Regions from separate parts of the Cytobacillus sp. MT66 genome, predicted to be linked through region 3. Evidence: riboswitches for the same ligand, from Rfam matches in the RefSeq annotation. Region 3 holds a riboswitch; each other region holds the start of a gene.
The links. A riboswitch is a leader RNA that binds a small molecule or an ion and turns the genes downstream of it on or off. The one in region 3 is predicted to bind S-adenosylmethionine.

Region 1 (10,161 bases), on a different contig from region 3:
TTATCTACCCTAAAGAGTTCCTAGGACTTAGCAGCATTGGGCTTGTCTTAAAAAAGGAAAATGAGAACATTAAAACTCTTGAGGACTTTGCATCAGCTGGATTAACATTAGCGCCAATTGCCGCAAACAATGCCCAATATACGGTTATTGATGAATACAATCAGAAAAACCCTGACAACCCTGTAAAACTTCAAGCCGGAGATCAGTTCTCTGTAGACGTTGTTCAATGGGTTAATGAAGGACGTGTAGATGGCGGTGTACAGATTGAAGGTCCTTTTAAGAAACAGGTACTTGATGAAGAGGGCCCCTATCATAACCTCGCTGGCGAAGTTGTCTATAACGAGTTTAACGTAATAAAAACATGGCCTCTATTCAATAAAAAAGAACAGGAATTTGCAGATGCTTATGATGAAGCGATCAAAAAGCTAAAAGAAGAGAAAAAGACAAATGAATTAAGCGTTGAGTTTTATGGCAGAGATTTATTCGAAGTTTTGGATAAAGTCTCTAGATAAAATAGGTGGAGATGTAAATGGAGAAGTACTTCGATGCGTCCTATATTTTTGAAGCACTGCCGATGCTAATCCCCTTCCTAAAGGTAACCTTTTACGTTACTGTTTTATCCGTACTTTTCGGATCGATCATAGGGCTAATACTCGCCATTATGAAACTTGGAAAAAATAAGATTGGCCAAAAGATTGCTAATGGCTATACAACGATTCTGAGATGTACACCATCTATCGTTCTCTTATTTCTTGTTTATTATGGCGTTCCAGCCCTTGCCGGAAGCTTTGGCATTGACCTGAATTCCTTAGACACATCTGTATTTGTTATCATCACCTTCTCCCTGCAATTTGGGGCCTATATGTCAGAAGTGATCAGAAGTGCCTATGAATCTATTGATAAAGGACAATATGAAGCTGCTGTAAGCGTTGGACTAAGCCCTGTTCAAGCTTACTGGAGAATTATTTTTCCACAGGCTTTTGTCGTTGCCCTGCCAAACTTCGGCAACAGCCTGCTGGAATTAATGAAAGAAGGATCTTTGGCATACACGATTGGTTTAATTGATGTCATGGGTAAAGCCAATCTCATTATTGCTGGCAACATCAATGCCCATGCTCTGGAAATCTATATTGCGCTTTCCTTAATTTATTGGGTTCTATCGATTGCCATTGAACAATTCTTCTTTAGATTAGAAAAGTTATTTAGTAAAGGAAAGCAAGTGATTAAAACGACATAAGGTGGTAAAAAAACATGTCGGATGGTCTGGATTTTGAATTTTTAATTGATACATTTTTCGTAGCTCTATCGGGAGTGCCTATCGCCTTATTGATTACGGTTGTTTCCTTGCTGATTGCACTCCCTCTCGGCTTTTTGCTTGCGTTAACGAGAATTAACAAGATACCTGTTTTAAACCGATTTGCCCAAGTATATGTTTCTTTTGTCAGAGGAACGCCTGTCATCGTGCAAATTTTCATTATTTACAACAGTGTTCCCCTATTGCTGTCTTCTATTTTTAAAGAGTACGGCATCAACATAAATGTATACGAAATTAATCCCATTTGGTACGCGTTTATCGTTTTTTCGTTAAATACAACGGCTATTCTAATCGAGGTCTTTCGTTCCTCCATTAGTACGGTCAGCAAAGGGCAATTGGAAGCAGCCCAGTCAGTCGGTCTGACAAATGTGCAGGCCTTCAGAAGAATTATTATACCGCAGACACTGGTTGTGGCCTTGCCAAATATTTGTACGGCTACAGTTAACCTCATTAAAGCAACATCATTAGGGTATGCCCTATCGCTTCATGAAATTACACTGCGTGCCCAAGTAGCGGCAAATGCCAGCTACAATTATGTTGAAGCCTATTTGGATATATTTATCGTCTATTTGATTATTTGCAGTTTAGTAGAGTACTTATTTAAAGTTTATGAAAAAAGGCTGACAAAATATAAAGCAGCGGCTGCCTAAGAAGGGAGTTGAAAACATGCTGGAAATTAAAGATATCCGAAAATCCTTCGGGAAGAATGAAATTTTAAAAGGGGTAGATTTAAAGATTGATAAAGGAGATGTGGTTGTTATCCTTGGTCCGAGCGGCTCAGGAAAAACCACCTTGCTCCGGTGTATTAACTTCCTTGAAAAGGCTGATTCCGGCAGTGCCCTCTTTGGTGAAACGGAGGTCAATCTCGGGTCAGCTTCGAAAAAACAAATCTATCAAATCAGAAAAAAAATCGCCTTTGTGTTCCAGAACTATAATTTATTTAATAACAAGACTGCTTTGGAAAATGTAACCGAGGGATTAATCATCGGGAGAAAAGTTCCAAAAAACGATGCAATTGAAATCGGCAAGAAGGCATTGGATAAAGTCGGGCTTTCAGAGAAATACGATGCCTATCCAAGCGAGCTTTCCGGCGGACAGCAGCAACGGGTTGGCATCGCCAGGGCGGTTGCTTTAAACCCGGATATCATTCTCTTTGATGAACCTACCTCTGCCTTGGACCCGGAACTTGTCGGCGAAGTTTTAGAGGTTATGAAGAATATCGCCAAAGAAGGAACAACGATGCTGGTTGTTACCCATGAAATGTCCTTTGCCAAGGATGTCGCCAATCGCGTGATTTTTATGGACGGAGGAGTCGTTGTCGAGGAAGGAACACCGCAGGAAATTTTCGTCACTCCAAAGGAAGAGCGAACACAGAAGTTTTTAAAAAGAGTACTGCCGGAGGATTATACGTTTTATATTTAATGTAGAACTGCCCGCTTTCAGCGGGCAGTTTTTGTTTCATTTTATTCTTATCTGTTTTTTCACTGGTCGGGCATCGTTCTGCCTCTTCGATTCCCTCATCCTCTGTTTTTTCGATGGTGTGGGCATCGTTCTGACTCTTCGATTCCCTCATCCGCTGTTTTTCTGCTGGCGGGGGCATCGTTTTGACACTTCGATTCCCTCATCCGCTGTTTTTCTGCTGGCGGGGGATCGTTCTGCCCCATCAATTCCGTTACCCTCCAGAAGCTATTATTAGATAATGCCCAAGGTCCCTAAAAAGACCACGATAATAGTAATCGGGACAATCCACTTCATAAGAAAACTCCATGTCTGAAATAAACCTAGAGGCAAAGAGTTGCTTAAGGTGAATTCCTCTTTTACCAGCTGTTTGTTCATTCTTAAAGAGATAAATAACGCTATCAGCAGGCAGCCTAATGGGAGCATGATGTTGCTGACAAGAAAATCTGTTGCATCAAATACTGTTTTGTCAAAGAGCTTAAAGTTCTCCAGCAGGCTGAACGAAAGAGCTGCCGGAATGCCGGCGACAAAAACAATAATGCCGGACATCCATGTAATCTGCTTTCTTGAATATCGTCGGCTTTCTGTAAATGCTGAAACAATGATTTCCAGCAAACTGAAAGATGAAGTTAGAGTAGCAAATAGGAATAACACTAAAAAGATAGCCAAAAAGAATTCGCCGAACGGCATCTGTGAAAAAACGGCTGGCAGAACGATAAACAATAGTCCAGGTCCTTCCGTCGGTTCAAATCCGAAGGCAAATACGACTGGAAAAATAGCAAGCCCTGCAAGAAACGATACAAAAATATTCATGGCGACCACGGTTCCCGCAGAAGATGGAATGCTGACATTTTTCTCTAAATAGGAGCTGTATGTAACCATACAGGAAAACCCTACAGCCAGAGCAAAAAAGGATTGCCCCAAAGCATATAAAGCCGACTCGCCTGTCATTTTCGACAAATCTGGGGTTAGAAAAAACTTAATCCCTTCCATGGCTCCGTCAAGGGAAACAGATCGTATCACAAGAACGATAAAGAAAATAAACAGAAGCGGCATCATATATTTATTAGCCTTTTCAATTCCATTCTGAATTCCAAAAGAAATGACAACGACATTAATCAGGAGAAACGCAGCTAGACCAATTAAAGTTATATAAGGTGTTGCTGTAATGCTGCCAAATAAATCAGGATAGCTGGTATTGGCCTGAATAACCGTTCCTCCAACGGCCATGATGCTGTATATCAATACCCAGCCGCCGACAACAGCATAAAAGGACAAAAGCAGAAAACAGCCAATGACCCCTAACGGGCCAGTAATGACCCAAATACTGTTCGGAGCAAGCTTTTTATAAGCTGAAACCGCCTCCTTCTGTGCTCCGCGGCCGATAATAAACTCAGACACCAGCATAGGAAAACCAATTAAAATCGTAAAAATAACAAAAAGAAGAAAAAACGCTCCTCCCCCGCTCATCCCTGTCACATAGGGAAACTTCCAAATGGCCCCCAGGCCAATCGCTGCTCCCGCAGAAGACATAATAAAACCAAACTTCGATGACCAATGATCTCTCTCATTGTCCAAAAAAACCCCCCCTTACCTAAAAAAATGCTCCTTACCACATTAACGCGTTACCATATCGAGGGCCTGACCCCCATCGCGTTAATGCGGTGCCGCGTCGGGGGTCAGGCCCCCAGTGCGTTAATGCAGTGACACGTTTACTTTTTATACCAATTGGCGTTTTTGTCCATATGCAGGAATGGAATATCGGTGTCGATTTCTCCTATTATCCGGTTTTGTTCCAGGTTTTGTCCTTGCAGCCAGCTGGCAAAGGCGAATTCAGTTGGCTCCCTGTCTCCGCCTAAGGAAATCCATGCCTTCATTTCTTTTGGCAAATAGGCAGTTGTGTGAATGGTTCCTGCCCAGCTGCCGTAAAGGTCGGAAAAGACACCTTTGTCAGTGTCATTCAACAAGCGAAATGCCTGGTAAGCTTCCTTAACGGTTTCCTGATGATCTTGTAAAATACCTAGCCTGCGTTCTGAATCACCTAAATGATTTCGGTTTTCGTGCTTCATAATTTCAAAGTGGTTGGTGCACGCAATAGTCTGCCGCACTTCAACCCCTCTTGGCGAAGCCTCAACGGCATAGGCTTTTCCACTTTTGTCATAGACGACGTATGTAAAGGAATGCCTGTGCGGAATTTCCTTTAGCATTTCTGAAGCTTCGTCGATATTTGCACATGACTCAAGAATCAGCCGGCCAATCATGCAGCAAATAAAGCCAATTCCCGGGTTTTTCCGATGCATGAAGTTATATCCGATCACAAGCCCCTTCTCATTCATTCCATCCATTCGTCCAGTCACCCTTTGACTTGGTCCAATAATGGCATATCCTTGATCTGAAGGCTGAAAGAAAACATAGCGTCCCTCATAGGTCTTCGGGTGATAATCATAATTGCGAATTAAATAATTTTCCCCTGTTAGTATCGAGCACCCTGAGCGGACATAATTCAAACGATAACCGCCAAACTCCTTTAATACCCTTTCCATTGGCCATTCCAACGCATCCTGAAGTCCAATCAATTCATCCCAAACCCCAGGGGCAAATCGGGTAATGGCTTCCTTAGCTTCATTTATATCGATTGAAAACCTAGGTTTTCTTACCTTCCATTGATCCTCACGGTTTCTCACTGAAAGGGAATCCCGTAATATCTCCCCTTGCAAATAGCCGAAGTCATAATGTGTCCCGCGAAATTGTATAATATCACTGTAAATCTGTTTCAAAATAAACTCCCTCTTTTTTACTGAGTAATATGTTAAGAATACTTAAATGAAGGAAAAAAATAAAGCCAAAGAAAAAAAGGCCCGCCCGGACAATGCCAGGAAAGCCTTCATCAGTTATTATTTTGTCATCCAGTCAGGTTTGCCGAATCCTTTAAATTCTTCGTCAATCACCTTTTCAAATCCCTCTGATTCAACAACTTCTTTAATATCCTTGGATAGCTGTGAATCCTTGTTAGCTGTTTTTACAGCAACAACATTTCGGTATTTATCATCCATATCCTCAAGGGCAAGTGCGCTAAGCAGGTCCATTTTCGCTGCTAGTGCAAAGTTTCCTGGAACAGCAGCTAAGTCTGCACTTTCTACGGAACGTGGCAGCTGTCCTGCTTCAATTGGCTGAAATACTAGGTTTTTCTTATTTTCAGCAATGTCCTTTTCAGAAACAGTTAGCGGATCTGCACCTTCATCTAATTTAATTAATCCTTGATCTTCAAGTGTATTAAATGCACGTGCAGCGTTTGTTGGATCGTTAGGTACAGTAATTGTCGCACCATCTTCTATTTCATCTATAGACTTATAAGTGTTAGAGTAAATTCCCATTGGAGCAGTTGGGACCGAAATTAATCCTGTTAAATCCATCTTATTTTCTTTTGCAAAGTTTTCTAGGTAAATGGTGTGCTGGAACAGGTTTGCCTGAATGTCGCCATTATCCAGTGCTTTGTTTGGCTGGATATAATCACTAAATTCAATGACTTCCACTTTATAGCCTTTTTCCTCAAGTCCAGGAATGATTGCCTTTTTAAGCATGTCACTGTATGGGCCGGCTGTTGCACCCAGTTTAATTTCCTTTGATTCTTCACCTGTTGCACCTTCACTTGATTGATCCTTGCTGTCAGAGCCGCCGCAAGCTGCTAATGCGCCCACAGCCAATAATAAAATAATTGCTAAAAACCATTTTTTCATGTTAACTCCCTCTTTCCTATTTATCGTTTATCTACTATTTTGGCAACGAGGTCACCAATAATCTGAATAGCTTGTACTAAAATTATTAATATAAGAACAGTTGCAAACATAATGGTATTATCGTAGCGATAGTACCCAAAGCGAATGGCCAAGTCACCAATTCCGCCGCCGCCGACTGTACCCGCCATTGCGGAGAAGCCAACTAAACTAATAAGAGTTAATGTTATTCCTGAAATAATCCCGGATCTTGACTCAAGAAGGAGTACATCCTTAATAATCATCCACGGAGTCGCACCGGCAGCAATTGCCGCTTCAATGACACCTTTATCAATTTCGCGCAAGGCTGTTTCAACGATTCGGGCAAAAAATGGAACAGCAGCTACCGATAGAGATACACTTGCTGCAGTCGGTCCAATCGTTGTCCCAACCAAGAAATTCGTTAAAGGAATTAAAGCAACAAGTAAAATAATAAACGGAATCGAACGAACCAGGTTAACAACAAAACCAAGTATATTCTTGACTGCACGGTTTTCCATAAAAAGCCCTTTATCGGTAACATATAAAGCAATGCCGATTGGAAGGCCGATAACCACGGCAATGATTAAAGAAATTGTAATCATATAGATGGTTTGAATGAAAGCAGTATTGATATCAGGAAGCAGTTCCATTAAATGATTGAAATCAATCCCCATTTCCTAACACCTCCACATGCGCCTCCCGATTTTCGATATAATCAAGTGCTTTATTAATTTCTTCCCTTTGGCCTCTTAGTTCCATAATAAAGATGCCAAGGGGCACATCCTGAATGTATTCAATAGAACCATGCAGAAAATTGCCTTTTACATTGTATTGCTGGAGCATGTCAGAAATAATCCCTTCCCCTGCCACTCTTCCTCTAAACATTACTTTCACAATTGGGCCTTCACAGCGATTTAAGATCGCTTCAGGGATATCAAAAGAAACAACACTAGCAATAAATTCCTTTGTTAAATCAGCCTTAGGGCTGGCAAAGATATCATAAACAGGACCTTCCTCGATAACCTTCCCATCCTGCATGATGGCCATTCGGTGGCAAATTTCTTTTACGACATCCATTTCATGTGTAATTAACACAATCGTAATACTCAGCTCTTTGTTAATTTTCTTCAAAAGATTTAAAATGGACTTGGTTGTTGTCGGGTCTAGCGCAGATGTAGCTTCGTCACATAATAGAACCGACGGATTGTTGGCCAGGGCTCTTGCAATCGCGACTCGCTGCTTTTGGCCCCCGCTCAGCTGTGAAGGGTAGACATCCCTTTTATCAGCTAAACCGACCATATCGAGAAGATTCTCTACCCTTTTTTTAATTTGATCGGAGGGAATTTTTGCCGCTTTCAAGGCAAACGCAATATTTTCAAATACTGTTTTTTGGCTGATTAAATAAAAGTGCTGAAAAATCATGCCGATTTTCAACCGGGCCTTACGCAGGCCCTCGCCATTTAGTGAAGTTAAGTCAACTCCATCAACTGTAATGGTCCCTGATGTCGGTCTTTCCAATAAATTAATGCAGCGAAGCAATGAGCTTTTCCCTGCGCCAGAATATCCGACAATTCCGTAGATTTCCCCTTCCTGAACAGTAAGAGAGACATTGTCGACACCTTTTACTTCTCTGTTTTTCGCAGTATATATTTTTGAAAGGTTCTTAATTTCAATCATGGTTTTCACCCCTTTAAGTAAAACAAAATACCCCTTTTCATCTGAAAGGGGCATCGAAATGTTCATTATCTCGACTTATCTTTCAGAATGAAATCATTCTGCAGGAATTAGCACCTTCCCAAAAAGGGGGTTGCCGGACATCATAGGGCCTAGTCCCTCAGTCTCTCTGGATAAGCAATATTTTATTTAATAAAATAGCACAATATTCATAGTACAAATCGATTAACATTTTGTCAATATAGTAAATTTTGGGCCATTTCAAATAAAACGCTTACACACCCTGCAAGATAGCCATTAGGAAAAATTTTTTTACTAGACAATTGCCTTAAAAAACTATAAAATTTGAAATTAACTCGTACAAAATTGTTGAAGGTGGATTACATGGAATATTCAGACCGTTTAAAAAATTTACCAGTCCAATTTTTCGCAAGCCTTATTGAAAAAGTGAGCAAAGCCAGCGCAGAGGGCAGAGATATCATTAACTTAGGCCAAGGCAATCCAGACCAGCCTACACCTCCGCATATCGTTAAAGCATTGCAAACTGCAGCAGAGGATCCCAGAACACATAGATACTCTCCATTTAGAGGCATTCAAGAACTTAAAGACGCTGCAGCGGAATTTTATAAAAAGCAATATCATGTTGACATTGATCCAAAGACTGAAGTTGCTGTGTTATTTGGAACAAAAGCAGGGCTTGTAGAATTGCCGATATGCCTGTTAAATGAAGGCGAGCTTATGCTTTTGCCAGACCCTGGATATCCCGACTATTTATCCGGCGTTACATTAGCAAATGTGCAATATAAAACATTCCCATTATTAGCGGAAAATAATTTCTTGCCTGATTATGATTCCATTTCAGACGAGGATAAATCTTCAGCAAAATTAATGTACCTTAACTATCCGAACAATCCAACTGGTGCTATGGCAGACCTCGACTTTTTCGAAGAAACCGTTGCTTTTGCTAAGAAAAATAACATCACTGTCTTGCATGATTTCGCTTACGGAGCTATTGGATTCGACGGAAAAAAACCTGTTAGTTTTCTGCAAGCTGAAGGCGCTAAGGAACTTGGGGTTGAAATGTATACGCTATCCAAAACCTATAATATGGCTGGATGGCGGGTCGGCTTTGCTGTTGGTAATCCAGTCATTATTGAAGCAATAAATTTAATTCAAGATCATTTATATTGCAGTCTCTTTCCTGCGGTCCAATTGGCAGCTGCAGAGGCACTCACTGGTGATCAGTCCTGTGTTGATGAACTGGTGGCTCGTTATGAAAGCCGCAGAAATGCGTTAATTAACGCTTGCAAAGAAATCGGCTGGAGTGTTACGGCTCCAAGCGGATCGTTTTTTGCCTGGCTCCCTGTGCCAAGCGGATTCACAAGTGAAGAATTCGCTGACTATCTGCTGGAAAAAGCCGATGTTGCTGTTGCAGCTGGCAACGGATTTGGAGAATTCGGAAAAGGCTATATCCGCGTCGGCCTCCTAGTAGACGAAGATCAGCTAAGAGAAGCAGTCAACAGAATAGGAAAATTGAACCTCTTTTAATATGCAAAAAAAATCGCCGTATTCGGCGATTTTTTTTTATAGAGATAGTGTGACAATGACGGCTAATAAGAAAATAATAGTTACATAATTGACAGAATAGAGAAAGGCCATTCGCGCCCATTTTTGGTTATCTTTTGCCATAAACCCGCTTATGCTAACAACGATCCATCCGATATTAAGCAAGGTGGCAATGATTAAAAATACTAGACCAAGCTGCGGGATAAGAAAAGGCAGCGGAATTAAACAGGCAGAATACACAAAGAACTGTCTCTTCGTGATGTCAAATCCATGAACAACAGGGAGCATGGCCACTCCTGCTGCTTTATACTCATCATATTTGCGAATGGCAATAGCGAACGTATGCGGCATTTGCCAAATAAACAAAATAAGAAATAACACAATCGGAACAAT
Region 2 (10,161 bases), on a different contig from region 3:
GGAGATGTTGAAATTGGTGATGAATCCAGCGTTTGGTTCAACAGTGTGATTAGAGGGGATGTAGCCCCAACTATTATTGGAAAGAAGGTAAATATCCAGGATAATTCCGTCCTCCACCAAAGCCCTAACAATCCTCTTATTCTAGAAGACGAGGTCTCTGTTGGCCATCAGGTTATCCTGCATAGCTGCATTGTACGAAAAAAAGCCCTTATCGGCATGGGATCAATCATCCTTGACCGAGCAGAAATTGGGGAAGGTGCATTCATTGGTGCTGGAAGCTTAGTCCCGCAGGGGAAAAAAATCCCGCCTAACACCCTTGCTTTCGGCAGACCAGCCAAAGTCATCCGCGAACTTACACCTGAGGATATTAAAGAAATGGAGCGCGTCAATCGGGAATATGCGGAGAAGGCCCAATATTATAAAAGTTTACAAACAGAAAAATAAAATGCTAAAAAAGCGAGAGATACATAAAGTACTCTCGCTTTTAATATTTCTATTATAATGCTCCCTTAAGAAGTTCAGCTTTATCTGTGCGCTCCCATGGAAGATCAATATCTGTCCGTCCGAAATGTCCATAAGCAGCTGTTTGCTTATAGATTGGGCGGCGAAGATTCAGCATATTAATAATTCCTGCTGGACGAAGATCAAAATGTTTGCGGACAAGATCAACAAGTACATCTTCTTCTACGTTTCCTGTTCCAAAAGTATCAATGGAAATGGAAACAGGCTGGGCAACACCAATCGCATAGGCAAGCTGCACTTCTACACGATCCGCTAAGCCGGCTGCAACAATATTCTTTGCAACATAGCGTGCAGCATAGGCAGCTGAGCGGTCAACCTTTGTTGGATCCTTTCCGGAGAAAGCGCCGCCGCCATGACGAGCATAGCCGCCGTAAGTGTCAACAATGATTTTACGTCCTGTTAAGCCGGCATCCCCTTGAGGTCCTCCGATAACAAAGCGTCCTGTAGGATTGATAAAATACTTTGTATTGTCATCAATAAGTTCTTTTGGAACAACAGGATTAATCACGTGCTCTTTAATATTTCTCTGAATTTGCTCCAGGGAAATTTCCGGATGATGCTGAGTAGAAATAACGATGGTATCAATTCTGACAGGCTGATTATTTTCATCATATTCTACGGTTACCTGTGTCTTTCCATCTGGACGAAGGTATGGAAGAATATCCTCTTTGCGAACCTCTGTCAAACGGCGTGACAGCTTATGTGCCAAAGAAATAGGCAATGGCATAAGCTCCTTGGTTTCGTTGCACGCATAACCGAACATTAATCCTTGGTCTCCTGCCCCAATTGCTTCGATCTCTTCATCGCTCATTTGGCCTTCACGTGCTTCTAAAGCCTTATCAACACCCATAGCAATGTCTGGTGACTGTTCGTCAATAGAAGTTAATACCGCACATGTTTCAGAATCAAATCCATATTTCGCACGAGTATAGCCGATTTCTTTTACCGTTTCACGAACAATTTTTGGAATATCTACATATGTAGAAGTAGTGATTTCGCCCGAAACCAGCACCAATCCCGTAGTGACTGAAGTTTCCGCAGCAACACGGGCATTTGCATCCTTAGCTAGTATTGCATCTAAAATGGCATCAGAGATTTGGTCACAAATTTTATCGGGATGACCTTCAGTAACTGATTCAGAAGTAAACAAACGACGTTTTGTTGACACCTGATTTCCTCCTTAATATATATAAATATCAATTTGATACGGAACTCATTCCCTAATTAGTATGAAATTAACGAAGGGTTTTTATTACTAGAAAAGCGGAAGCGCCTTGGTCAGCCCCGATTAATGTTCGCAGGCTATGAACGCCACGTCCTGTGGCAACGCCTGCATGACCCGCATCCTGCGGGCCCTAAGACAAGACGACAGGAAGGTTGCTCTTTAACCTTCATGACGGCTTGGCTTATGACTCGAGGGGCTAGGCGCTGAAGCTGGACAATTTTAAAAGTAGAAAAAATATTCCCCTCTTTGCATCAAAAAAACCTTTTCATTGTGAAAAGGTTGAAGTCAAAACGATTCGCGCCTTTCACTCTTATCGTTCAAGGAATCCTGTCCTTGCAGCAGGTTAGCACCTTTGCTTAAAAAAACCTAAGCAGGTTGCTGGGCTTCATTGGGCCTGTCCCTCCGCCAGCTCGGGATAAGAGAGTATCCGTTCAAGGTAAAATCATAACGTATCGCCTAAAAAGATGTCAATAAAATCTTTATGAAATTTTAGTTTTTTCTTTTATATAAATAAGTTACTCCCAGTTGTTTCCTAGTATCGTGCTAATTATTATGGTACATTAATTAACGTAATTGAGCTGATTCATGTCTTATATTAGCCTTATAAGGCTAATGAAATTTTTTCAAGAAAAATTCAATTATTAGTATAGATTAATTATCCCAATGTGTTATACTATTTATACGAAAACGGTATCAAAAAATAATTTTGGAAAAAGGAAGGTATTTATTCCATGAATTCTGTTAGCATCCCAAATAAATTAACTGAATTATTAAAAGGGAATAATATTCAAATTCAACTATCTGTTCCTCAGCTTGTGGAAAAGGTATTAAATCGTAAAGAGGGATCATTGACTTCAACCGGCGCTGTTTGTGCAACAACCGGTAAATATACAGGACGTTCACCTAAAGATAAATATATTGTGGAAGAAGCAGCTTCTAAGGATAAAATTGATTGGGGAAGCGTGAATCGGCCAATATCTGAAGACACCTTTTCCAAGCTTTATGATAAAGTGGTCGACTACTTAAAAGAACAGGAAGAGGTATTCGTTTTCAAGGGATTTGCAGGCGCAGACAAAAAACATCGCCTCGCTATTCAGGTTATTAACGAGTATGCATGGCATAATCTATTTTCCCATCAGCTTTTCATTCGTCCAACTGATGAAGAATTATTAGAGCACACACCAGAATTCACTGTGATTTCAGCACCTAACTTTAAAGCAGATCCAAAAGTGGATGGAACTGCTTCTGAAACATTTATCATCATTTCCTTTGAACGCCGTACGGTACTTATTGGCGGTACTGAATACGCCGGAGAAATTAAGAAATCTATTTTCTCTGTCATGAACTATCTTCTTCCTGAGAATGGCATTCTGCCAATGCACTGTTCAGCAAACGTAGGACTTGAAGGGGATGTAGCTTTATTCTTCGGTCTATCCGGAACAGGTAAGACAACATTATCAGCAGATCCAAACCGCCGTTTAATCGGAGATGACGAACACGGCTGGTCTCCGAACGGTGTTTTCAATATTGAAGGCGGCTGCTATGCAAAATGCATCAATCTTTCACGTGAAAAAGAGCCGCAAATTTTCGATGCTATCCGCTTTGGCGCTGTTTTAGAAAATGTAGTAATAAACACTGAATCACGTCTGGCTGATTATGATGACAGCACACTGACAGAAAATACGCGTGCGGCATATCCGATTCAAGCTATTGATAATATCGTAGATCCTAGTGTCGCCGGACAGCCGAATACTATTGTATTCCTGACTGCAGATGCTTTTGGCGTACTGCCTCCAATTGCAAAATTATCTAAAGAGCAGGCTATGTATCATTTCTTAAGCGGCTATACATCAAAGCTGGCAGGCACAGAGCGTGGTATTACTTCACCTGAAGCAACATTCTCTACATGCTTTGGTTCTCCATTCTTGCCGCTTCCTGCAACAGAGTATGCGGAAATGCTCGGCAAGAAAATTGATGAGCATAATGCGAAGGTGTTCCTTGTTAATACAGGATGGACCGGAGGAGAATACGGTGTTGGAAACCGCATGAAGCTTCCATATACTCGCGCAATGATTCAGTCTGCATTAGAAGGCGAATTAAACAATGTTGAGACAATAAAAGATGAAATTTTCGGCCTCGATATTCCATTGCATGTTCCAGGTGTTCCTGATGAAGTGCTTCAGCCAAACAAAACTTGGGCAGACCAGGATGCTTATGTATCAAAAGCACAAGAATTAGCAGGGAAGTTCCGCGAGAATTTCAAAAAGTTTACTAATGTTTCTAAAGAGATTATTGAAAAAGGCGGACCATCCGCTTAATCCCATTGTAAAAAAGGAATTGCCGATCTGCGGCAATTCCTTTTTTTATATATGGCTTTTCATCCATGCCGATAAGTCTTTGACGACCTTTCGGTTAATTGCAGGCGGAAAGTAATGGGTGAAATCCTTGAAATACCAAGCTTCTACCTTCTTATCAAGCATCTTTAATCGTTTTTCCAGCCGATAGGCATGCTCTACAGACACGTTTTGATCCTTCTTTCCATGTATGATTAAGACGGGAACCTCCAGGTTTTCCAACTGATACAGCGGAGTTCTGAATTCATAGCGTTCTGGATACTTTGTTGGTGTTCCTCCAATAACCCTTTTCATCATTCTTCTTAAGTCTTTTCGTTCCACATATGTAAGAAACATATCGGTAACCCCGCCCCATGTAACAATGGATTTAGCTTCAGGAAATTGTATGGCTGTCAGCAGTGCCATCACACCGCCCCTTGAAAATCCGAATAGGTGAACACCCTTCACATTCGGGTGTGATTGTAAGAGGTTATATCCTGCAAATGCATCTTCCCTGTCGTCACCTGCAAAATCCTCATTCCCTTCTCCGCCCTGATTTCCTCTGTAAAAAGGAGCAAAAACAATAAACCCTTCAGAAGCAAACTGCACAACACGTCCGGGCCTTACCTGTCCAACACTTTTAATTCCGCCCCGCAAATAAAGCAGTCCATCATAAAGTCCCTCATCGATTGGTTCAGCCAGCAGCCCTAATACTTTCAAATCACCCGATTGATAAGTCACAATTGACAGCTTAATATGTGGATTCGGCGAAGGGAAACGTCTCTTTTTAATGATTAAGCCCACCTTATACACCTCCTTATTGGGACAAAATGATCAGAAATTACTTCTGTAAAAAATATTTATCATCTGGGCATTCACACATTTTTAGCCCATTCATACGATAATGTAGGCTTTAAAGCTTAACATGTTTTTATTAGGGAGGTCATTCTGTGAAAAAATGGCTGAAATTTAGTATTTCCTTATTGCTAGCGTCCATTCTTATTATATCCATGGCAGCCTGTAGTAAGAGTGAAATGAAAACAGTCAAAATTGGCGAAGTAACTCGCTCTATTTTCTATGCCCCGCAATATGTTGCACTTTCCAAAGGCTTTTTTGAAGAAGAAGGGCTTAAGGTAGAGCTGACAACGACTGCCGGCGGAGATAAGACGATGACTGCGCTGCTGTCTGACAGCATCGATGTTGCTCTTGTCGGCTCGGAAACTTCTATTTATGTCTATGCCCAAGGTTCCAATGACCCTGTCATTAATTTTTCCGCTCTCACACAAACAGATGGAACGTTTCTTGTATCCCGCGAGAAAATTGACAGCTTCTCCTGGGATCAGCTCAAAGGCGTCACATTCCTTGGCCAGCGCAAAGGCGGCATGCCGCAGATGGTCGGTGAATATGTGCTGAAAAAGCATGGCATTGACCCGCACCAGGATACAAATTTAATCCAAAACATTGATTTTGCAAACATTGCTCCTGCTTTTGCCTCAGGCACGGGAGAATTTGTGCAGCTGTTTGAACCTACAGCCAGTGTATTTGAGCAAGAAGGAAAAGGCTATATTGTTGCCTCCTTCGGGGAGGAGTCTGGCAATCTGCCATACACTTCATTTATGACCAAGCAAAGCTACATTGATGAAAATAAAGAAACGGTCGAAAAATTCACTAGAGCAATCTATAAGGCACAGCAATGGGTTGAGACCCACAGTGCAAAGGAAATTGCCGAAGCCATTCAAGGATATTTTGACAATACAGACCTAGAAACGATTGAAATGGTTGTTGACCGCTATAAGAGCCAAGGGTCCTACGCAACAAATCCTGTGCTGAAAGAAGACGGCTGGAACAACTTGCTTGACATCATGGATGAAGCAGGCGAACTTCCAGAAAGAGTCGACTACAAGACACTCGTTAACACTGAAATTGCTGAGAGTGTTATGAAATAACAATCTCATGATTCAAAAAATAATTGAGGAGGGCTCCTATGGATTTTTTAAATATTCATGGAATTCATCACACTTATTTCACAAAGACCTCAAGCACGACAGCCCTCTCCGATGTTTCGCTTGAGATTAAGGAAGGAGAGTTTATTTCCTTCCTCGGCCCAAGCGGATGCGGAAAAACCACTTTGCTTTCCATTATCGCCGGTTTATTAACACCAACAGCCGGAGAAGTCACCTTAGAGGGAAATAAAATTGAGGCAGCTGGAGAAAACATTGGCTATATGCTTCAGCAGGATTATCTATTTCCATGGAAAACGATTGAAGAGAACATTCTATTAGGGTTAAAAATTGGCGATAAGCTTGATACACAAAAGAAATCCTATGCTCTTAATCTATTAAAAGAAATGGGACTTCAGGGAGTCGAATCCCAATATCCAAAACAGCTTTCAGGCGGCATGAGGCAGCGTGTAGCCCTTGTTAGAACATTGGCTACTGAACCGAAGCTGCTGCTGCTTGATGAACCATTTTCTGCATTGGATTACCAAACCAAGCTAAAGCTCGAGGATCTTGTTTCAGAAACCTTAAAATCCTTTGGAAAAACAGCCATTCTTGTCACACATGATATCGGCGAGGCAATTGCCATGAGCGACCGGGTATATCTTTTCTCACCTAGTCCGGGAAAGCTCCATAAAACCTTTGATATTCCAAAGGAAATCAGAGAACAAACACCATTTAATGCAAGAAATCACGAGTTCTATCCTGAGATATTTCAAACTGTATGGAAGGAGCTGGAGTCCCTTGAAGCCAACAAACATTGAAGAACTGCATCAGAGATACCTATCGTCATTAAAACGTGAAAAAAAATGGGTGCGTTTTTACCAGCTCATCATTTTTCTTGTCTTTTTCATCGGCTGGGAAATATGCAGCCGGCTTCAATGGGTTGACCCATTAATTTTCAGCTCTCCTTCTAAAGTATGGAATCTGTTTTTAATCAAAATCCAGGATGGAACCTTATTTATAGATTTAGGCTACACATTGTCAGAAACCGTTTTTGGATTTATTCTTGGAACCGTATTAGGGACACTTTTAGCAGCCATTCTTTGGTGGTCGCCATTTCTTTCAAAAGTGTTTGATCCCTATTTGGTAGTCCTGAATTCTATGCCTAAGGTGGCTCTTGGTCCAATCCTAATTGTTGCCATGGGACCGAGTTTTACATCCATCGTTGCCATGGGAGCAATCATTTCCATCATCATCACGACCATCGTGGTTTATACCTCGTTTAGAGAGGTTGACCCCAATTACGTCAAAGTGCTGCAGACATTTGGTGCTACAAGGATCCAGATTTTTAAGGAAGCGATTCTTCCCTCTTCCTTTCCGGTAATCATTTCAACACTAAAAGTAAATGTGGGACTTTCATGGGTCGGCGTCATTGTTGGAGAATTCCTTGTCGCTTCAAAAGGGCTTGGCTACATGATTATCTATGGCTTCCAAGTATTTAACTTTACACTCGTAATGCTCTCGCTGCTCGTCATTGCCGTATTTGCGACAATCATGTATCAGCTTGTAGAGCTGTTAGAGAAAAAACTAATCAAAAATGGATCTTAAAAACGGCATTCTCCATGCCGTTTTTCTATTTCAAGAAGAGCTTTTTCCACTACCTGATCCTTCATGATAAAACTGTATTCCTGGCCCCGTCTTAAGGCTAATATGTCACCGTCAATCAGCACAGGTCCTGCGGTCTCAAGATAATCACCCTTTTCCTCCATTTCCTTAATTTCTCCATAAAAAATGGCTTTTACAAAACATGCATCTTTCTCGGATACTTCATATTCTCCAATAAAATCCAGCTTAGCAAGATGACCGCCAGTCTCTTCCCATACCTCTCTTATTGCAGCCATCTCAATGGTTTCGCCATATTCTGCTTTGCCCCCGGGGAATTCAAGCCCCCTTTTTTTATGTTTGGTCAAAAGCCAGCCGCTTCCCTTTTTGCAAATCACTAGAACATGTTTGGGCTCCTTATTAAAGGAATGGCGAGAAAAGGACAGCCTTACAGTTGCGCCATTAGCATCATTAAAAACTTCCATAAGATTTTTCCTCCCGCATATGTATACTCCTATTATAACTATTAATAAGAAATCATTACTAATGACATGTCCATCAGTGACAAATATGTGAAATAAGTATGAAATTACAAATATTTGAAACCTTTTCCGTCCTTTTGTCGTAAAATTAGATGATTATACAAAAGGGAGTGTAGGATTTGAAAAAACCACTATCAATTTTGGCAGGCTTTCTCCTCATTTTCATGCTGGCTGCCTGCAATCAGACAGCGGAACCTGTCAACAATTCTCAAGAAGAAGACAAAGAAACAGAAGAAGTAAAAGAAGAAAAGTCTGAGCTGACTCTTGAGGAAGTTTTTGAAAAAACAACAGCTGCTTCTGAAGAATTAAAAAGTTTTTCAGTTGTAATGGATATGACACAGGAAATGAGTTCCGATCAGGAAGAAGCACTCAATATGACGATTCAGTCAAATATTGAAATGGATGCCGTAACAGATCCAATGGCTTTCCACCAAAAGATGAAAATGGCTATGGCTGAAGGCGAAGAATTTGAAACTGAAAGCTATTTCTCCCAGGATGGGATGTTCATGCATGACCCATCATCAGGTCAATGGATGAAGTTTCCGCAGGATATGACAGATGTATTCCTGCAAATGGCCGATCAGCAGCAATCAAATCCTGCAGACCAGCTAAAACAGCTGGAAAAATTCGTTGATGACTTTACATTTGAACAGGATGACAATCAATTTATACTTAAGTTAAAGGCATCTGGGGATAAATTTAGCGACTTCTTAAAAGAAACGGCTGCCCAAAGCCTGCCTCCAGAGCTTGCTCAGGACGAAGTGCTTAATAACATGAATATTACCAGCATTGACTATGAAATTTACATTGATAAAAAGACTTTCTACCCATCAGCATTAAACATGAATATGGAAATGGCAATGACTATTGAAGAACAAACAATTAATATGAAGCAACAAATGAAAGGCGAGTACAAAGGCTATAATGAAATTGATGCGATTACCGTACCGCAAGAGGTTCTAGATTCTGCAGTTGAAATGCAGATGTAAAAATATAAATAAACTGCGGAGCTATTCCGCAGTTTATTTTTTCTCTTCCTTTATTGGAGGATTCCCAAGCTTTCAATATGTTTTTTTGCCTCTGCATCCCCTAGCTGATAAATCATTTGATAAGCTCTCATCATTCCATCATCATACTTATCATTGGCTTGATCATAGTGGTATTCCAGAAATGGGAGATGTGCTCTAAAGAAACTTTGCCATTCTGCAGAGTAATTTTGATTAAATATTTCACGTAAAGCAAAAATCTCTTGATCAGTGGCCTCAATTTTAAAGTCCCATGGAGATCCAGTGTCACTTTGAGTGATTTCTCCCGAAGCCATTCCTACATAGTAAGTTTTTTTATTTTCATTCATTGCCTTCGCCCCCTTTTTTATTCTGTGCCAAATGTATGCTTCTATAATTATTTTTATCATTTCCAAAAATACTGCTTAAAATGTTACTGAAATTGCAATCATTATGAGATAATTACATATACTAAACCTAAACAAAAAAATAAACAGTTTTAGAAAATTTAGAATATTTTATCATCATTAATTATGTTATTGTATAAAATAAGAGAACATAATATTCGGAGGTGAAGTGATGAAAATTATTGACGAGCTTTACGAACTATACCGCCATAAACTAACCGGAGACGAAGAAGATATCGATATGCTTGCATTTGCCTTTTTAGAAGAGATGAGCCGTGACGACCTGCTGAGCATCATCCAGGAGTTAGATAATCAGGAGCTTTATGATCTAATGGGTCTTTACTTAATTGAAAGTTTAAAGGGAAAGTTTGCAAGTGAAAATTTCACAAGAACAAGAAAATCCAACATGCAGGAGCGCAATATTCACTAAAATTAGCATTGTACATATATTTTTCAGTACTTATTATCATACCATTCCCGCTTTTTATATTTAGGAAGTGTTAAAGAGGTATTATATTTGCACATTTAGCTGATTGGAGCGGAAGGCGCGGAGACTCCTGTGGGAGTGCGGGACAGGGGAGACCCC
Region 3 (10,161 bases):
ATAAAGCCACCTCCATGACCTTGTTTGGCTCTAATTGATCTAATTGCTGCAGGTCATTTTTATATTGAGGATAGTCAACGTAGGGGTAGAAGAAGATCATTTCTCTTTGCCCCAGCTCATTATACTTTTGAATAGCCAAATCCTCCGTATCATAGCTTCTCCCAAGAATCATTGGCGTTTCGGTGCCGATCCAGCCGGCATACTCATCCTGAAATAGCCCGTATCCGTACTCGCTTTGCCCTGTGTAGACGACTTTTCCGTCGAGGATCTTAAAAGTGGAAAGGGTGTTTTTTCCGCCAAGGAATCCGTGAAATCGCTCCAATTTTCCAATGTATCGATTGGGTGCTGAAATTTGGTTGAAATCCGATACAGCCATCTGCACCGGTCCTTCCAGCTTGTATACAAGAGATCGGTTGGCTATGGTTCCGCCGACAAAAAGGGCGACTAGAACAAGTAGACTGATGCCTGCATTTCTGAGGATGGTATGCCGCTTTGCTTTTTTTACCGCCTTTTTTAACTTCGTGTTCTTCGAAGGATCAAAGAGATCATCAAGTTCTTTGTCATCCTCAAACTTTTTATCATCGTTCATTATGTGTTTCCTCCCAAATTTGCTTAAATGTATTTCTTGCCCGGTAAAGATAGATCTTCACATTTTGCTCGCTCATCTCCAAAATGCCGGCAATTTCCTTATATGACAAATCCATAAAGTACTTTAAAACCATCAGGTTTTTATACGAAGGCTTAAGTTTATTTAAAGCCTGGATAAGCTCGGTTTTGCTCTGTTCGGTTAGAAATAAATCTTCTGCACTCGCCATCAGGGGCTTTATAGCTTCAATTTCTTCAGAGGTCAGGCGGACAAGCCGGCTCTGCTTCTTATAAAGGGTATAGAAACGGTTAATCGCCACCTTAAACAGCCAGGCTCTGACCTTATCTTCGTGGATGGAATCGATATATTTCATCGCCTGATACAAGGTATCCTGTACAATATCCTCGGCATCCTCCTTAGAAGCCCCCACTTTTACAAGATATTTAAATACCGGTCTTGCTTCATCCATCAGAAGATCTTCTAAAGACTCCTTTTTCATTTTTCACCAACTTTTCGTTCCCAGTTAAAAATAACGTTATTTGTTAACCTACTTATATAACAAATAAAAGGGCAAAAGGTATACAGCTTTTTTAAATAAAAAAATCCCCTCAAGTATTTTACTTGAGGGGATTTGTGATTACTTCGATTGTTCGGCTGCTTTTCTCTGTTTGAATTCTTCTTTGATTGTTTCTAGTAATTCCGGTTCAGTAATCAAACGAAGAGCAGTGATGCCAAGCGCTTTGGCGCCAGTGATCAGAGCCTGATCACCCCGTTGAGATGCTGCTGCTTCTCGGAATGGTACAGTATGAGGGACCAGATCATCTGCGCCAATTTTAATATAAGGATGGATGGTTGGCACGACCTGGCTGATATTGCCTGCATCAGTAGAGCCGATTCCTTCTCTTTCGCCCGTCACGTTTTCTCCCAATTCTTCAATGGCTTCTTTGAATACTGTGTTGAATGCTTCATTTAACAGCAAGTTATCGACTTCGTTCTGGAAGGCAATGACATTGAGCTTAGCGCCTGTTGCAAGAGCTGCGCCTTCAGCGATTGCCTTCACTCGCTTAGTCACTTCATTTAGGCGTGTTCTTGTTGCTGCGCGGATAAAGAATCTTGCCTTCGCATACTCAGGAACGATGTTTGGCGCATCACCGCCATGTGTAATGATGCCATGGATGCGGACATCGTCTGTGACATGCTGGCGAAGGGCATTAATGCCGTTGAACAGCTGGATGACAGCATCTAGCGCGTTAATGCCTTTCTCCGGTGCTGCAGCTGCGTGAGCTGATTTGCCGATGTATTCAAAATCCAGCGGATCGACGGCCAGGGAAGGAGAAGTAAGGCTTGTTTTTCCCTGCGGATGGATCATCATCGCTGCATCGATTCCTTCAGTTAATCCATGTTTGACAAAGCTGCCTTTCGCGCTTCCATTCGGGCCGCCTTCTTCGGCCGGCGTTCCAAAGACAACGGCCTCGCCGCCAGTTTCGGCAATTGCTTTGCTTAATCCGACCGCAGCGGCAACGCTCAAAGTGCCGATGATATTGTGGCCGCAGGCATGGCCTAAGCCTGGAAGAGCATCATATTCTGCCAAAAAGGCAATGGAGGGACCCGGCTTTTCAGATTTGTAACGGGCAACAAAAGCTGTTTCGTGGCCAGCTACGCCTTTTTCAACAATAAAGTCTTCTTCTTCAAGAATCTTCGTTAATTGTTCAGAGGCGAAAAATTCCTCATTGCCGATCTCTGGATTTGCATGAATCTGGTGGCTTGTTTCAATATAGCGTTCTTTATTGGCATCGATATTTGCCTTGATAGCTTCACTTAAATGAGTGATGATTTGGGTCATGATCAATTCCTCCTTTATTTATGTAAAAGTAAAAGAGGGAAAACTGCGTTTCCCTCATGGTTTGGTGATTACCAGCCAATTTTCTCTAATGGAACAAAGGTTGGAATCAGCGTACCGCCAAATTCTTTGTTGATGAATTCAGCTGTATCGTCCTCTTGGAACAGCTCAGCAATGCGCTTTAATGTTGCATTGTCTTGGTCTTCCTTGTTTACGGCAATAATGTTCAGATAGTCAATCGCTGTTTCGCTTTCATGGAAAATAGAGTCATTAATTGGGTTTAAACCAGCATCTCTAGCAAATCCGTTATTGATCACACCTGCGTCTACATCAGGCAAAGCTCTTGGGATCTGTGCAGGAGCAGTAGGGATCAATTCAAGATTTTTTGGGTTTTCAACTACGGCTTCTTCAATTGAAGCAAGACCGTCATAATTATCAACTAATTTAAGAAGTCCAGCTTCCTGAAGCAATAGCAAGGCTCTTCCCTGGTTAGACATATCGTTAGGCAATGCAATTTTCGCACCGTCTTTAATTTCTTTTACATCCTTCAGTTTGTCTGAGTAAATCGCCATTGGCGCAAGATAAGTTGTCGCAATTGGCACAAGGTCTAGATTATGCTCTGCAATGAATTGGTCAAAGTAGGCAACAGTCTGGAATGAGTTTGCATCTAATTCGCCATCAGCAAGAGCAGTGTTTGGCAGAACATAGTCGCTGAATGAGACAAGCTCAATTTCAATGCCTTCTTTCGCTGCTTTTTCAGCTACAAAATCCCAGGTGCGTGTATCTGTGCCGGTGATGCCGATTTTAATGTGTTTTGTTTCTGACTCTGTGTCTTTTTCTTTTCCGCTTGTAGTGTTGCTTGAGCATGCAGCTGTGAATACAACTAACACCAGCAATAGAATCGATAAAGCTGTTTTTTTCATGATAAGTTTCCTCCTAAATTATCTTCTTCTGATTTTTTTTGATAAGACATTGCCGAATGACTGCAGGCCTTGGACCATCACGATTAGAATGACAACGGTGATAAGCATCGTTGTGGTATCAAAACGCTGGTAGCCATAAGTAATGGCCAGGTCGCCGATTCCGCCGCCGCCGACGGTACCGGCCATAGCAGAGGCACCAATCAAGCCGATAGTTGCAATCGTGAAGTTCACGACCAATGAGCTGAGTGCTTCTGGAAGCAAAAATCTAAAAATGGTCTGGAAGGGAGTAGCTCCCATGGCGTTGGCGGCTTCCAGCACACCCTCGTCGACTTCCAGCAGCGAGCTTTCAACCAATCTGGCAATGTAAGGTCCTGCGTAAAAAACTAGCGGAACAATCGCTGCTGATGTGCCAATCGATGTTCCGACGATCAGCCGGGTAACCGGGATGATGGCTACCAGCAAAATAATGAATGGAACAGAACGGAAAATATTAATAACTGCATTTAGGATAGTAAAAAACGGCTGATTTTCAAGGATCTGTCCTTTGCGGGTGGCAAAGAGCAGTATGCCAAGCGGCAGCCCGAGTACAATCGAAAAGATAAAGGAGAAGCCGACCATTTGAATCGTTTCGATGACCGCTTCGATGATCTGTTCTGAATTAACTAGCATGTGATGTCACTTCCTTGAAGCTGATTTGTTTGGCCTGCATATACGTTAAGGCGCGCTTGACTTCTGCATCAGGCCCCTGAATTTCTACAATCAGGTTGCCAAAAGGGATGCCCTGAAGTTCAGTAATGCTGCCGAACAGCACGTTGATGTCGATATCGAGCTTTTTAGCCAGCTGCGATAGAAACGGTTTGCCTGTTGACTGTCCGATAAAACTGATGCGAAAAATATGATTTGAAGCGTGATTGTTTTCAATCATATTGAGAATTGACTCTGGGATCTGATCATGCATGACTGTGCTGACAAAGTTTTGTGCTGTCTGCGTCTTCGGTGCAGAGAAGACTTCAAACACCGTGCCTTCTTCAATCACTTTTCCTGCCTCCATGACAGCGACCCGGTCACAGATTTCGCGGATCACGGACATTTCATGGGTGATCATTAAGATCGTGATGTTGTAATCCTTATTAATCTTTTTCAGCAGCTGCAAAATTGAGCTGGTTGTCTGTGGGTCCAGTGCAGAAGTTGCTTCGTCACACAGCAGAATCGAAGGCTGCGTAGCCAGGGCTCTGGCGATGCCGACGCGCTGTTTTTGCCCGCCCGACAGCTGATCAGGATACATCTCTGCTTTATCGCCTAAGCCGACGAATTCAAGCAGCTCTGCCACGCGCTTTTTGATCTGATCCTTTGGCGCTTTACTTAAAACAAGGGGCATAGCGACGTTGGCGTATACTGTTTTTGAGTTTAGTAGATTAAAGTGCTGGAACACCATGCCGATGTTTTTCTTCACTTCGCGGATCTGCTTTTCTGAAAGCGCGGTTAAGTCATGACCATCAACAATGACCTTTCCCGACGTTGGGCGCTCAAGGAAATTCACACAGCGGATTAATGAGCTCTTGCCGGCGCCGCTGAATCCAACCACCCCGTAGATTTCCCCTTTGTTAATTTTTAAATTGACATTATTTAAAGCGTGCACCTGTTTGCCGCCGCTGTTATATACCTTGATGAGATCTTTAAACTCTATCATCGTTTGAGCTCCTCTCTTCATAAAAAAAGTCCTTCTCCGTGGAAGAAGAAGGACGCAAAGTCATATGAACAATCATATGTACTTAAGGTCTTCTTATCTTCCAAGCTCTTATCTGCTTGCTGGAGTTGGCACGGTACGCAATGTCCGCTGCCGAGGTATCATCGGGCCAGTCCCTCCACCTCTCTGGATAAGAAAATATTATTTTATTAAAATATAAAAGCCCTCTTCAGGCAGAAGAGGGCAGAATGTCAGTTCCATATCCTCTTCTTATCTTTCAAGATTACTTGCTGGAATTGGCACGGTACGCAATGTCCGCTGCCGAGGCTTCACAGGGCCAGTCCCTCCGCCTCTCTTGATAAGAAGTATTTTTAATATGATAGTAACTATACATCTCGTAAATATAATTGTCAACACATATTTTATTATTCTTTTAAATTATTCAACTATACTTAAAAATTATCTTAAAATAACTTAAACTTTTTTATTGACTAAATTATCTGATAAATGTGATAATAGATGCATACTAAATTGTCGACAATGTTGTATGTTTATAATTGGACGGGGATGAAGATGGAGACAAATACGAAAAAAACGATAGCGATAAAGATTGCTGAAGAAATTACGGCAAGGATTGGAAAGCGCATGCTGCATCCAGGCGAACACCTGGTTGAAACCGCGATAGCCGAGGAATTTAAAACAAGCCGATCGCCTGTGCGGGAGGCGCTCCTCATGCTGGAACGGGACCGCCTTGTGCAGAGGATTCCCCACCAGGGAGTCGTTGTCCGGCGATTTACAAGAACGGATATTCATGAATTATACGATGTCCTTTACCGTCTTGAAGAGATCGCAATGGAAAAGGCAATCGCCAACATCCAGCCAGAAGATGCGGCAAAGCTTGAAAACGTGATCAAGCGGCAGGAACAGGCTGTAAAGGACCAGGATGTAGAGCGCTATTATGATCTGAACGAGGAATTTCACCAATTCATCTTTACGATTGCCAAGAACAAGGTTCTAAGTGAAACGTACGTATCGCTCAGGCGGTCCGCGCGGCCTTTTCGGATGCTGTCGATGGCTCAGGGTTCAAATATGGCCACATCCCTGCATGAACATAAAGAACAGGTCAAAGCTTTGATGAAAAAAGACGTCAGCACAGGAAAACGAGCGATTCACGAACAGGAAATCCGTTCACTTCGCTCACTAGATATAATATTTCCAGAATAGTAAAAATTCTAGAGGGGAATGAAGCATATGATGATCGGTTTTGTTGGTATTGGAAAAATGGGGCGTTGGATGTCAGAAAATTTATTGAATTCAGGTTATAGTTTGACCGTGTTTGATATGAATACTGAGGCCGTGAAGCCTTTACAGGAAAAAGGAGCGATTGTAGCACCATCTGTCCAGGAGCTCGGCGAACAGAGCGATATCGTGATTACCATGCTGCCGCATTCCAAGGCGGTAGAAGCTGTACTGGCAGGTAAAGATGGGCTGTTTCAATCCATGAAGCCAGGCGGGATTATCATTGATATGAGCAGTTCCTATGTGTTCAGCACAAGAAAACTGGCTGAAGATGCGAAAAGCTTTGGATTAACCTTAATCGATGCGCCGGTTTCCGGAGGGGTTAAAGGAGCCAAGGCTGGCACGCTTACCATCATGGTTGGAGCCGAGGAAAAGGATTATGTAAAGGTGCTGCCAATTTTAGAATCCCTAGGAAAAGCGATTAATCTAGTCGGACAGACCGGGGCAGGGCATGCACTTAAGGCGGTAAATAACTATCTGTCTGCGACATCCCTATATGCTTCATGTGAAGCAATGATCCTTCTTAAGAAGCTTGGCATTGATTTAAATGTGGCGCTGGATACGATCAATACAAGCTCAGGACAAAGCTTCTCCACTCATTATAAGTTCCCGACCTTTATCCTGCCGGAAACCTATAATTCTGGTTTCTCTTTAGATTTATTGCTAAAAGACGTCGGCATGGTCAATAACATCGCCAAAGACACGAAGGTTCCGGTTCTTCTCGCTTCTTTAGTCGAACAAATCTACGAAGGTGCAAGCAGAACAGGGGAGCCTGATCAGGATCATACAGAGATCATCAAGTTTTTAGAAAGAATTTCTAATGAACGCTTACATAATAAGGAGGTCTTGTCGTGAAAAAACAATTATTTATTAATGGAGAGTGGCTGGACGCGAAAGAATATACAACGCTGATTGCCCCTTATTCAGAAGAGAAGCTGGCTGAAATTGCAGCAGCATCCCCAGAGGATGTGGACGCTGCGATAGATGCTGCCGACCGTGCAAGAGCCCAGTGGGCTAAAACGCCTGCCCACGCACGCGCGGAAATTCTCGAAAACCTCTCAAATTTAATTGAAGAAAGATTTGATGAAACGGCCAGGATTATTTCTCTAGAGGCCGCTAAACCGATCGAAATGGCTAAGACTGAAGTTGCCCGCACGATCCAGACGTTTAAGTTTGCGGCAGAAGAAGCCAAAAGAATCCATGGCGAAACGATTCCATTGGATGCAGCTCCTGGAGGAGAAAGAAGGGTGGCTTATACGGTGCGCGAGCCAATCGGGATCATTGGTGCAATTACACCGTTTAACTTTCCGCTGAATCTAGTCGCGCATAAGGTCGGTCCAGCGATTGCTGCTGGAAATACAATCGTGCTAAAGCCTGCGACACAAACGCCGCTATCTGCTTTACACCTGGCACAACTGACACAGGAGGCCGGCCTTCCAGTTGGTGTCTTGAATGTGGTGACAGGAAGAGGAAGCGTGGTTGGCGACAGGCTGGTCACTGATGACCGGATCAGCATGATCACCTTTACGGGAAGCCCGAGTGTCGGCATCGGCATCCGAAATAAAGCCGGATTGAAAAAAGTTACGCTAGAACTTGGCTCCAATGCAGCCGTCATCATCGATAAAGGGACAGACATTGATAAAATCATCCCTCGCTGCATCATCGGTGCGTACTCTAATCAGGGCCAGGTCTGCATTTCCCTGCAGAGAGCCTACGTGCATGAAAGCCTTTATGAGGAATTTGTTGCGAAGTTCATTGAGGCAAGCAACAATCTGAAACTTGGCGATCCTTTAGAACCTGCAACAGATGTCTCAGCGCTTATCTCAAAAAATGATGTTCAAAGAGCGTTAAATTGGATTGAAGAGGCGAAAAGTGCGGGAGCCGTTGTTGCAACGGGCGGCGAAGCCCAAGGGAATATGCTGCGTCCGACCGTTATTTTAGAAGCAGATCCGCAAATGAAGGTATCCTGCCAGGAAGTCTTTGCGCCAATTGTGTTAATCAACAAGATCTCTTCAGTAGATGAGGCGATTGATTTAGTGAATGATTCACGCTATGGCCTTCAGGCAGGCATCTATACCAAAGATGTCGATGTAGCGCTTGATGCCGTTGAGAAATTGCAGGTTGGCGGCGTGCTGATAAACGATATCCCAACGTTCCGTGTGGACCATATGCCTTACGGCGGTGTCAAAGAAAGCGGCACAGGCCGTGAAGGGCTGAAATATGCCGTAGAAGAAATGACGGAAATGAAACTTGTCATTTGGAATAGAAACTAAGCCTGTTTTGAAAAAGGAATAGGATAGGAGGTTCTAGAGGCGATGAGTGGACTTTCACAGTATGAGGTTTATGCCATCAAATATGCAACTCGTGAAGCCAAGGCCACCGAGCATTTCCACGGTCCTGCTGATCCGCATGAGGATTATTCCATGCCGATGGATTACTTCATCTGGCTTATTAAATCGGATAAGCAAGCGATTGTCGTGGACACCGGGTTCAATGAACAGGTGGCAAAGGAAAGAAACCGGACGTTTTTGCGCTGTCCGGTCAGTGTCCTGCCTCATCTTGGAGTGGGTGCAGATTCAGTATCACAGGTGGTCATTACCCACATGCATTATGACCACTTAGGGAATGCCGAAAAATTCCCGAACAGCCAGTTTGTCGTTCAAGAATCGGAAATGGCATTTTGGACAGGCAAATATGCATCCAGGAAGCAATTCCGTATCCATGTAACGCCTGATGATATTGTCTATCTGGTCAAAGAGAATTTTAACGGCCGGATTTCATTTGTGAATGGAAGCAAAGAAATCATGCCGGGAGTTACCGTACATAAAACGGGCGGGCATACAGAAGGGCTGCAGGTGGTCGAGGTGCCGACAGAAAAGGGAAAGGTTATTCTGGCTTCGGATGTCACCCATTTTTATAAAAACATCCAAGAGGACCGGCCGTTTTCCATCGTTTCAAATCTTGCCCAGATGTATGATGCGTTTGATTTTGTCACCGATCTCGCTGAGTCACCGGATCTGATTATTCCGGGACATGATCCTGCGGTAATGGAAAGATTCCCGGCAGTCAAAGGGCTGGAAGGCATTGCTGTAAGAATTGCTTAATTAGTGAATTCCATGCATTTTTGCATGAAAAATATAAAAAATAGTGAGGAGAAAATGAACATGAATAAAGAGTTATTTGACAAAGGATTAGAGATCAGAAGAAGTGTATTAGGAGCTGAATATGTTGATTCATCCATTCAAAGTGCGGATGACTTCAATATGCCAATGCAGGAATTAGTCACACAGTATTGCTGGGGGGAAGTATGGGGCAGAGAAGGACTTGACCGCAAAACAAGAAGCATCATCAACCTTGCGATGATTACAGCGCTGAACCGTCCGCATGAACTGAAGCTTCATGTAAGAGGAGCGATTAATAACGGCTTAACAAAGGATGAAATTAAAGAAGTATTCTTACAGACTGCGATCTATTGCGGTGTTCCTGCAGCGATTGATAGCTTCAGAACAGCGAAGCAAGTATTTGCGGAAATGGAAAACGAATAAGATTTATCGGAAAAAGGCCGGAGTGAACCCGGCCTTTTTTAATAGAATAGTAGTTTAGATAATCCCTTTCTCGTAAAGCTTTGCAATTTGCTCGTCGGTTAATCCGATTTCTTTTAGTACTTCGTTGTTGTATTCGCCGACTTTCGGCCCGAGCCATTTGATTTCACCAGGAGTTTTGCTTAATTTTGGCACGACACCTGGGACTTTCAGGGAGCCAAGCTCTGGATGCGGGACATCGACAATCATGTTTCTCGCTTTATATTGCGGGTCCTTGACAATAT

Region 1: linked by a shared signal. The riboswitch ahead of AC1Q59_RS09310 (methionine ABC transporter ATP-binding protein) and the one ahead of AC1Q59_RS17980 (methionine ABC transporter ATP-binding protein) in region 3 are both predicted to bind S-adenosylmethionine.
Region 2: linked by a shared signal. The riboswitch ahead of metK (methionine adenosyltransferase) and the one ahead of AC1Q59_RS17980 (methionine ABC transporter ATP-binding protein) in region 3 are both predicted to bind S-adenosylmethionine.

Annotation. Positions count from the first base shown of each region.
Region 1 is NZ_JBXAFB010000004.1:175,425-185,585, reverse strand. It holds gene AC1Q59_RS09355 (transporter substrate-binding domain-containing protein) at 1-512, shown strand, start outside; gene AC1Q59_RS09350 (amino acid ABC transporter permease) at 530-1,237, shown strand; gene AC1Q59_RS09345 (amino acid ABC transporter permease) at 1,252-1,965, shown strand; gene AC1Q59_RS09340 (amino acid ABC transporter ATP-binding protein) at 1,982-2,737, shown strand; gene AC1Q59_RS09335 (hypothetical protein) at 2,833-2,982, opposite strand; gene AC1Q59_RS09330 (sodium-dependent transporter) at 3,008-4,351, opposite strand; gene AC1Q59_RS09325 (C45 family autoproteolytic acyltransferase/hydrolase) at 4,486-5,550, opposite strand; gene AC1Q59_RS09320 (MetQ/NlpA family ABC transporter substrate-binding protein) at 5,668-6,510, opposite strand; gene AC1Q59_RS09315 (methionine ABC transporter permease) at 6,531-7,202, opposite strand; gene AC1Q59_RS09310 (methionine ABC transporter ATP-binding protein) at 7,192-8,205, opposite strand; SAM riboswitch class I at 8,278-8,382, opposite strand; gene AC1Q59_RS09305 (pyridoxal phosphate-dependent aminotransferase) at 8,587-9,750, shown strand; gene cyoE (heme o synthase) at 9,787-10,161, opposite strand, start outside.
Region 2 is NZ_JBXAFB010000009.1:179,480-189,640, forward strand. It holds gene AC1Q59_RS17060 (gamma carbonic anhydrase) at 1-444, shown strand, start outside; gene metK (methionine adenosyltransferase) at 497-1,690, opposite strand; SAM riboswitch class I at 2,055-2,169, opposite strand; gene pckA (phosphoenolpyruvate carboxykinase (ATP)) at 2,479-4,065, shown strand; gene AC1Q59_RS17075 (alpha/beta hydrolase family protein) at 4,111-4,884, opposite strand; gene AC1Q59_RS17080 (ABC transporter substrate-binding protein) at 5,031-6,026, shown strand; gene AC1Q59_RS17085 (ABC transporter ATP-binding protein) at 6,065-6,841, shown strand; gene AC1Q59_RS17090 (ABC transporter permease) at 6,822-7,628, shown strand; gene ytkD (RNA deprotection pyrophosphohydrolase) at 7,625-8,107, opposite strand; gene AC1Q59_RS17100 (DUF6612 family protein) at 8,284-9,153, shown strand; gene AC1Q59_RS17105 (hydrolase) at 9,204-9,518, opposite strand; gene AC1Q59_RS17110 (DUF6154 family protein) at 9,748-10,005, shown strand.
Region 3 is NZ_JBXAFB010000010.1:137,945-148,105, reverse strand. It holds gene AC1Q59_RS18005 (anti sigma factor C-terminal domain-containing protein) at 1-589, opposite strand, end outside; gene AC1Q59_RS18000 (RNA polymerase sigma factor) at 579-1,085, opposite strand; gene AC1Q59_RS17995 (M20 family metallopeptidase) at 1,224-2,429, opposite strand; gene AC1Q59_RS17990 (MetQ/NlpA family ABC transporter substrate-binding protein) at 2,498-3,349, opposite strand; gene AC1Q59_RS17985 (methionine ABC transporter permease) at 3,368-4,018, opposite strand; gene AC1Q59_RS17980 (methionine ABC transporter ATP-binding protein) at 4,008-5,039, opposite strand; SAM riboswitch class I at 5,130-5,233, opposite strand; SAM riboswitch class I at 5,304-5,401, opposite strand; gene AC1Q59_RS17975 (GntR family transcriptional regulator) at 5,610-6,260, shown strand; gene AC1Q59_RS17970 (NAD(P)-dependent oxidoreductase) at 6,288-7,190, shown strand; gene AC1Q59_RS17965 (aldehyde dehydrogenase family protein) at 7,187-8,608, shown strand; gene AC1Q59_RS17960 (N-acyl homoserine lactonase family protein) at 8,651-9,439, shown strand; gene pcaC (4-carboxymuconolactone decarboxylase) at 9,500-9,880, shown strand; gene AC1Q59_RS17950 (CaiB/BaiF CoA transferase family protein) at 9,935-10,161, opposite strand, start outside.